2 regions of the Geobacillus zalihae genome follow, and region 2 is predicted to be linked to the other one. Evidence: a T-box and tRNA genes for the amino acid it is inferred to sense, from the RefSeq annotation. Region 2 holds a T-box; the other holds one or more tRNA genes.
What was found. The T-box of region 2 lies ahead of pheS (phenylalanine--tRNA ligase subunit alpha). A T-box ahead of a tRNA ligase gene usually reads a tRNA of that ligase, here a tRNA-Phe.
Positions count from the first base shown of each region.

Region 1 (3,990 bases), 190 kb from region 2:
GAACACGATTGTACGCACACGATTTTCTTTTCTCGAATCGTATTCGGTAAATAAAAAACAAGGGATTTCACTTACGTGAAACCCCTTGTCCCTAAAGCCTTTCTCCTATTTTCGATGCCGATGGTGGGAGTCGAACCCACACGGGGGGCTACCCCACACGATTTTGAGTCGTGCGCGTCTGCCAATTCCGCCACATCGGCGCGACAATTAATAATTTACCAAATCATCTTTCAACTGTCAACACTTTTTTATTCATTAGATATGGAGGCGGCACCCGGATTCGAACCGGGGGTAAAGGTTTTGCAGACCTCTGCCTTACCACTTGGCTATGCCGCCTTGATCGAGAGCGGAAGACGGGACTCGAACCCGCGACCCCCACCTTGGCAAGGTGGTGTTCTACCACTGAACTACTTCCGCATCCGTGGCTGGGGTAGCTGGATTCGAACCAACGCATCACGGAGTCAAAGTCCGTTGCCTTACCGCTTGGCTATACCCCAACGTTGTAAGTGAAGGGCGACTAGTGGGAATCGAACCCACGCATGCCAGAGCCACAATCTGGTGCGTTAACCACTTCGCCATAGTCGCCATAATCATGATAGGAATGGCAGGGGCAGTAGGAATCGAACCCACACCGGAGGTTTTGGAGACCTCTGTTCTACCATTAAACTATGCCCCTTTGTTAAAATGGTGGAGGGGGACGGATTCGAACCGCCGAACCCAAAGGGAGCGGATTTACAGTCCGCCGCGTTTAGCCACTTCGCTACCCCTCCAAGGAATGGTGCCGACTGCAGGACTTGAACCCGCAACCTACTGATTACGATTCAGTTGCTCTACCAATTGAGCTAAGTCGGCATAAAACAAATGCAAGAAGGTGGCTCATTGTTGTGCTCTGTGCCTCTTCCTCTACAAGCTGATTCGAGGAAGCAGGATGCGTCGAGGCAACTCGAAGCCGACTCGACGAAGCAAGTGCTCGTCTCTACCAATTGAGCTAAGTCGGCATAATTATGATATAAATCGTGGCTCATTGTTCATTTGTTGTGTCCCTTCCTCTACCAGCCAATTCGAAGAAGCTGGGTGCGTCGGGACAACTCGCAGCAGATTCGACGATGCGGATGCTCGTCTCTGCCAATAGAGCTAAGTCAGCTTGCTATCAATTATATGGTGGCTCGGGACGGAATCGAACCGCCGACACAAGGATTTTCAGTCCTTTGCTCTACCGACTGAGCTACCGAGCCGTATCTTATTTTTCCCTTGTTCGTTGATGACTTTTGTGTCCCTTCCTCTGCCAGCCAATTCGAAGAAGCTGGGTGCGTCGGGACAACTCGCAGCAGATTCGACGATGCGGATGCTCGTCTCTACCGACTGAGCTACCGAGCCGTATCAAGTTTTACGCTGCTTTACTTGTGCTGCATTGTGCCTCTTCCTCTGCCAGCGGATTCCAAGATGCTGGATGCGTCGAGGCAACTCGATGCGAATTCGATGAAGCGGATGCTCGTCTCTACCGACTGAGCTGCCGAGCCGTATTTCACCGATCACATGATTCGTTGCATCATGCATTTTTGGAAAGATGGCGGTCCCGACGGGACTCGAACCCGCGATCTCCTGCGTGACAGGCAGGCATGTTAACCACTACACTACGGGACCATTTTTGGTTGCGGGGGCAGGATTTGAACCTGCGACCTTCGGGTTATGAGCCCGACGAGCTACCGGACTGCTCCACCCCGCGGCGATAAGAAAGTAAGTTGATTTTCACAATACTTTTAGTGTTGTTGTTCGTTGCCTCTTCCTCTACAAGCTGATTCAAAGATGCCAGATGCGTCGAGGCAACTGGAAGCGGATTCGTTGAAGCAAAGGCTCTTTGCTCCACCCCACGATGATGAGAAAGCAAGTCAGCTTTTATATTAAGATGGTGGAGGATGACGGGATCGAACCGCCGACCCCTTGCTTGTAAGGCAAGTGCTCTCCCAGCTGAGCTAATCCTCCACAAAGAAGTGACCCGTACGGGATTCGAACCCGTGTTACCGCCGTGAAAGGGCGGTGTCTTAACCACTTGACCAACGGGCCATGCTGATGGATCATGGCGGAGAGCAAGGGATTCGAACCCTTGAGGCGCTATTCACGCCTACACGATTTCCAATCGTGCTCCTTCGACCACTCGGACAGCTCTCCACGATGGCTCCGCAGGCAGGATTCGAACCTGCGACCAATCGGTTAACAGCCGATTGCTCTACCACTGAGCTACTGCGGAATCATAACGAAGGTCAATTCTCCCAATAAGATGCCCTGCCTCTTCCTCTGCCAGCCGATTCAAAGAAGCTGGACGTGTCAAGGCAACTCGCAGTTCATCCGATGATGCAAATGCTCGTCACTGAGCTGCTGCGAAATGACATCTCTTTAGACATTTACTATTATAATGATTCGCGCTGAGCTGTCAAGAGTTTTTTCATTCCCTCAAAACTAGATAACCGTCGGAAGAAGCCGCTTATAGGTTAAGCCCTCGATCGATTAGTATCCGTCAGCTCCACGTGTCGCCACGCTTCCACCTCGGACCTATCGACCTCGTCATCTTCGAGGGATCTTACCCGCCTAACGCGGTGGGAAATCTCATCTTGAGGGGGGCTTCACGCTTAGATGCTTTCAGCGCTTATCCCGTCCGCACATAGCTACCCAGCGGTGCCCCTGGCGGGACAACTGGTACACCAGCGGTGCGTCCATCCCGGTCCTCTCGTACTAAGGACAGCTCCTCTCAAATTTCCTCCGCCCGCGACGGATAGGGACCGAACTGTCTCACGACGTTCTGAACCCAGCTCGCGTACCGCTTTAATGGGCGAACAGCCCAACCCTTGGGACCGACTACAGCCCCAGGATGCGATGAGCCGACATCGAGGTGCCAAACCTCCCCGTCGATGTGGACTCTTGGGGGAGATCAGCCTGTTATCCCCGGGGTAGCTTTTATCCGTTGAGCGATGGCCCTTCCATGCGGAACCACCGGATCACTAAGCCCGACTTTCGTCCCTGCTCGACCTGTCCGTCTCGCAGTCAAGCTCCCTTGTGCCTTTGCACTCTCCGAATGATTTCCAACCATTCTGAGGGAACCTTTGGGCGCCTCCGTTACCTTTTGGGAGGCGACCGCCCCAGTCAAACTGCCCACCTGACACTGTCTCCCACCCCGTTAAGGGGTGCGGGTTAGAATTTCAATACCGCCAGGGTGGTATCCCACCGCCGCCTCCACCGAAGCTGGCGCTCCGGCTTCCCAGGCTCCCACCTATCCTGTACAAGCGATACCAAAATTCCATATCAGGCTGCAGTAAAGCTCCACGGGGTCTTTCCGTCCTGTCGCGGGTAACCTGCATCTTCACAGGTAGTATAATTTCACCGGGTCTCTCGTTGAGACAGCGCCCAAGTCGTTACACCTTTCGTGCGGGTCGGAACTTACCCGACAAGGAATTTCGCTACCTTAGGACCGTTATAGTTACGGCCGCCGTTTACTGGGGCTTCGGTTCGCACCTTCGCTTCCGCTAAGCGCTCCCCTTAACCTTCCAGCACCGGGCAGGTGTCAGCCCCTATACGTCGCCTTTCGGCTTCGCAGAGACCTGTGTTTTTGATAAACAGTCGCTTGGGCCTTTTCACTGCGGCTCTTCAGGGCTCTTCACCCCAAAGAGCACCCCTTCTCCCGAAGTTACGGGGTCATTTTGCCGAGTTCCTTAACGAGAGTTCTCCCGCGCGCCTTAGGATTCTCTCCTCGCCTACCTGTGTCGGTTTGCGGTACGGGCACCTCTTCCCTCGCTAGAGGCTTTTCTTGGCAGTGTGAAATCGGGGACTTCCGGATCACTCCGTCGCCGTCACCGCTTAGCCTTATGATCCGCGGATTTGCCTGCGGATCAGCCTCACGGCTTGGACAGGCTCTTCCAGCCGCCTGCTCGCCCTATCCTCCTGCGTCCCCCCATCGCTCAAACGGGAAGGAGGTGGTACAGGAATCTCAACCTGTTG
Region 1 covers NZ_CP129217.1:2,930,620-2,934,609, forward strand. Annotated here, with positions in the region: tRNA gene QWV57_RS14745 (tRNA-Leu) at 116-200, opposite strand; tRNA gene QWV57_RS14750 (tRNA-Cys) at 263-336, opposite strand; tRNA gene QWV57_RS14755 (tRNA-Gly) at 346-417, opposite strand; tRNA gene QWV57_RS14760 (tRNA-Gln) at 423-497, opposite strand; tRNA gene QWV57_RS14765 (tRNA-His) at 513-585, opposite strand; tRNA gene QWV57_RS14770 (tRNA-Trp) at 603-676, opposite strand; tRNA gene QWV57_RS14775 (tRNA-Tyr) at 686-770, opposite strand; tRNA gene QWV57_RS14780 (tRNA-Thr) at 777-852, opposite strand; tRNA gene QWV57_RS14785 (tRNA-Phe) at 1,160-1,235, opposite strand; tRNA gene QWV57_RS14790 (tRNA-Asp) at 1,569-1,644, opposite strand; tRNA gene QWV57_RS14795 (tRNA-Met) at 1,650-1,726, opposite strand; tRNA gene QWV57_RS14800 (tRNA-Val) at 1,908-1,983, opposite strand; tRNA gene QWV57_RS14805 (tRNA-Glu) at 1,993-2,064, opposite strand; tRNA gene QWV57_RS14810 (tRNA-Ser) at 2,079-2,169, opposite strand; tRNA gene QWV57_RS14815 (tRNA-Asn) at 2,174-2,248, opposite strand; rRNA gene QWV57_RS14820 (23S ribosomal RNA) at 2,486-3,990, opposite strand, start outside.
Region 1: it encodes a tRNA-Phe, which carries the amino acid that the T-box ahead of pheS (phenylalanine--tRNA ligase subunit alpha) is inferred to sense. The anticodon was not compared.

Region 2 (3,990 bases):
CGAAGTGATCAAACGGCTTGACGCCGACAAAGTGAAACAACTGACGTTTGACGAATAAAAACACCGGCCAATTCGGCCGGTGTTCGTCATTGTTTAACCGCCTGCTCGAGCGTGGTGAGCATCATGTCTTTTTGCTGTTCATTGGCGTGCGTCCAAATGGCTTCAAAGAGGACGCCGAGGCCGGGCAAATATTTTTCCTCGCCACGCTGGATCGCGTCCTCGATTGTATTCTCGAGCTGTTCTTTCGAGTTGTTGGCGACGTTGTGCATAATGGCTTTCCGCAAGTTCAAATCCATTTGTCTCACCTCATTGGCCGTATTGTACACCGTTATCGTTTGCCAATGGCGGCGGATTTATACATGGAGCGGCTCTCGTATATGGTATAATAGAGGAAAAACTAGACCGAAATGAGTGATGGCGACGATGGACGAGAAACCGCTCTATGGATTGGAACGAACGGTATTTCGCCAACTGCTCCATCTATTTTCCCGTTATGCTGATGTCATTGAAAAAGTCATTTTGTTCGGCTCAAGAGCACGAGGCGATTACAAGGAAGGATCGGATATCGATTTGGCGATCCAATTTCGAAAACCGGGAGGCCCGCTGTACCTCCTGCAATCGGACTTGGATGAACTTCCGATCATTTATCCGATCGATGTTGTTGATTACAATCAAATTCACAACGAACAGCTAAAAATGAATATTGACCAAGAAGGAAAGACGATTTTTCAAACGAACGAGCACGGGAAGGTGATGGTCACCATGAGCCGGCTGATGGATCGATTTTACGATTTCGAACGGGCGCTCTCCAAACTCCGGCAAAGTGCCGCAAGAGACGCTCAAACGGATGACCTTGTTGTTGATGCGACCATTCAACGCTTTGAATTCACGTACGAACTAGCATGGAAATGGATGAAACTTTATTTGGAGCATCAGGGATACGCTGAAGTGACGAGTCCGAGGAAAACGATTCGCGAGGCGTTTCGGGAAGGGTTGATTCAAGACGGAGAGACATGGCTTCGCATGCTCGAAGACCGCAACCGGACGTCCCATACGTATGACGAAGAAACGGCGATGGACATTTACGAACGCATCCGTACACACTATATCCCGCTGTTTGACCGTTTGCTTGACGAAATGAAACGACAGCTTGACTCAGTGACATGAGCGGCCGGCGTGCGGAACGGAACGAGCCTGGCTTTGTGAAGGAACTTGGCTTTGGTCGTGAAAGATGACAACGGCACACATTTTGTTATAATCAAATGAAGAAACTTGACGAATGAGGTGACGACACAATGGAAAAAGCGACATTCGCCGGCGGCTGCTTTTGGTGCATGGTGACGCCGTTTGAGGAGCTTGACGGCATTTACGGCATCGTCTCCGGCTATACGGGCGGGCATGTCGAAAACCCAACATACGAGCAAGTGAAAACCGGCACGACCGGCCATTACGAAGCGGTGCAAATCACGTTTGACCCGGACGTCTTTCCGTATGAGCGGCTGTTGGAGCTGTATTGGTGTCAAATCGACCCGACCGATGACGGCGGCCAGTTTCACGACCGCGGGCCGCAATACCGGACGGCGATTTTTTACCATAACGAAAAACAGCGCCAGCTCGCCGAGCAGTCAAAGCGGGCGCTCGAGGAAAGCGGGCGCTTCTCGAAGCCGATTGTAACGAAAATTTTGCCGGCGACGACGTTTTACCCGGCGGAAGAGTATCATCAAAACTACCATAAGAAAAATCCGGAGCATTACAAACAAGACCGCGCCGCGTCCGGGCGCGACGAGTTTATCGCCAAACATTGGGGGACGAAACGGTGAAGCGGATCGAATCGCCGAAAAATGCGCGCGTCAAACAATGGAAAAAGCTGCTGACCAAAAAAGGGCGCGATGAGACCGGATTGTTTTTGCTTGAAGGGTTTCATCTTGTCGAAGAGGCTGTAAAAAGCAACGCGCCGCTTGTTGAGCTGATGGTGGACGAGCGGACAGCCATCCCGCCCGGCTGGGACGTCAGCGTCCCGGTTGTGATCGTGACCGAAGCGGTGATGAAGGCGATCAGCAGCACGGAGACGCCGCAAGGCATCGCCGCGGTGTGCCGAAAGTTGCCAGCCGAGCTTGAAGGTGTGAAGACCGCCTTGCTCATTGACGCCGTGCAAGACCCGGGCAATCTCGGGACGATGATTCGCACCGCCGATGCCGCCGGGATCGATGCTGTCATCCTTGGCGAAGGGTGCGCCGATGTGTACAATCCGAAAGTCGTGCGGGCGACGCAAGGGTCGCTGTTTCATCTTCCGGTTGTCAAAGGCGATTTGGTGCAATGGATCGCGCGTTTCAAGGAGCAGGGCATTCCGGTGTACGGAACGGCCTTGGAGAATGCCGTCGATTACCGCACCGTTCCGCCTTCGTCTTCCTTCGCCTTGCTCGTCGGCAATGAAGGAAGCGGCGTCCGGCGCGAATGGCTCGAGATGACGACGGAAACCATCTACATCCCGATTTACGGCCAAGCCGAGTCGCTGAATGTCGCCGTCGCGGCCGGAATTTTGCTTTATTCCTTGCAGGCGGTGCGGTAAACGATGAGCTGCGCAAAGAAATTTCGGCCTGACCTTGCCTTTGCCCACTCATTTGCGTATAATGAATAGCGACAATTTCCCATACGGACAACAACGATGACGGAGAAAAGTAGCTTGCTGCTCGCCATCCAGGGAGAAAACGCCGGAGACTGGGAGCGTTTTTATGGCTGACGCAAGTGAAGTTCACCTCCCGAGTTGACACCGGGACCATCCCAAAAGGGGATGTAAAGGTGTTCCGGCTTTCGGCCGTTATCGCAATGAAGCGAACAGCACATTTGTGCTGTTAACAAGGGTGGTACCGCGAGCAACAACTCGTCCCTTACCGGGGGGGCGGGTTTTTTATTTTGGATAGAGGAGGGACTCAAGTGAAAGAACGGCTGTACGAGCTGAAGCAAGAAGCGCTTCGCCGAATCGATGAGGCGAAAGACGTCAAAGCACTGAATGACGTGCGCGTCGCTTACTTGGGCAAAAAAGGGCCGATCACCGAAGTGCTGCGCGGCATGGGGGCATTGCCGCCGGAAGAGCGCCCGAAACTCGGCGCGCTGGCCAATGAAGTGAGAGCGGCGATTCAGCAGGCGCTCGAGGCGAAACAAGCGAAACTGGAACAGGAGGAAGTCGAGCGGAAGCTGGCCGCCGAAGCGATCGATGTGACGCTGCCGGGACGACCTGTGAGTCTTGGCAATCCCCATCCGCTGACGCGCGTCATTGAAGAAATTGAAGATTTGTTTATCGGCATGGGCTATACGGTCGCCGAAGGGCCGGAAGTCGAGACCGACTATTACAACTTTGAGGCGCTCAATTTGCCGAAAGGCCACCCGGCCCGCGATATGCAAGATTCGTTTTACATCACGGAGGAGATTTTGCTTCGCACCCACACATCGCCGATGCAGGCGCGGACGATGGAAAAACACCGCGGGCGCGGCCCGGTGAAAATTATTTGTCCGGGCAAAGTGTACCGCCGCGATACGGACGATGCGACGCATTCGCACCAGTTTACGCAAATTGAAGGATTGGTTGTGGATCGGAACATCCGGATGAGCGATTTGAAAGGGACGCTGCGCGAATTTGCCCGCAAGCTGTTCGGGGAAGGGCGCGACATCCGCTTCCGGCCGAGCTTTTTCCCGTTCACCGAGCCGTCGGTCGAAGTCGATGTGTCCTGCTTCCGATGCGAAGGGCGGGGCTGCGGCGTCTGCAAAGGCACCGGCTGGATCGAAATTTTAGGCGCCGGCATGGTGCATCCGAACGTGCTTGAGATGGCCGGCTTTGATTCGAAAACGTACACCGGCTTTGCGTTCGGCATGGGGCCGGAGCGGATCGCGATGCTGAAGTACGGCATTGACGACATCCGTCATTTCTATCAAAACGATCTACGTTTCTTGCGGCAATTTTTGCGTGTGTAACAGAAAAAGGAGGGGTTTTCC
Region 2 covers NZ_CP129217.1:2,741,829-2,745,818, reverse strand. Annotated here, with positions in the region: gene QWV57_RS13880 (M42 family metallopeptidase) at 1-58, shown strand, start outside; gene sspI (small acid-soluble spore protein SspI) at 87-296, opposite strand; gene QWV57_RS13870 (HI0074 family nucleotidyltransferase substrate-binding subunit) at 424-1,167, shown strand; gene msrA (peptide-methionine (S)-S-oxide reductase MsrA) at 1,296-1,820, shown strand; gene QWV57_RS13860 (TrmH family RNA methyltransferase) at 1,817-2,569, shown strand; T-box leader at 2,657-2,892, shown strand; gene pheS (phenylalanine--tRNA ligase subunit alpha) at 2,935-3,969, shown strand.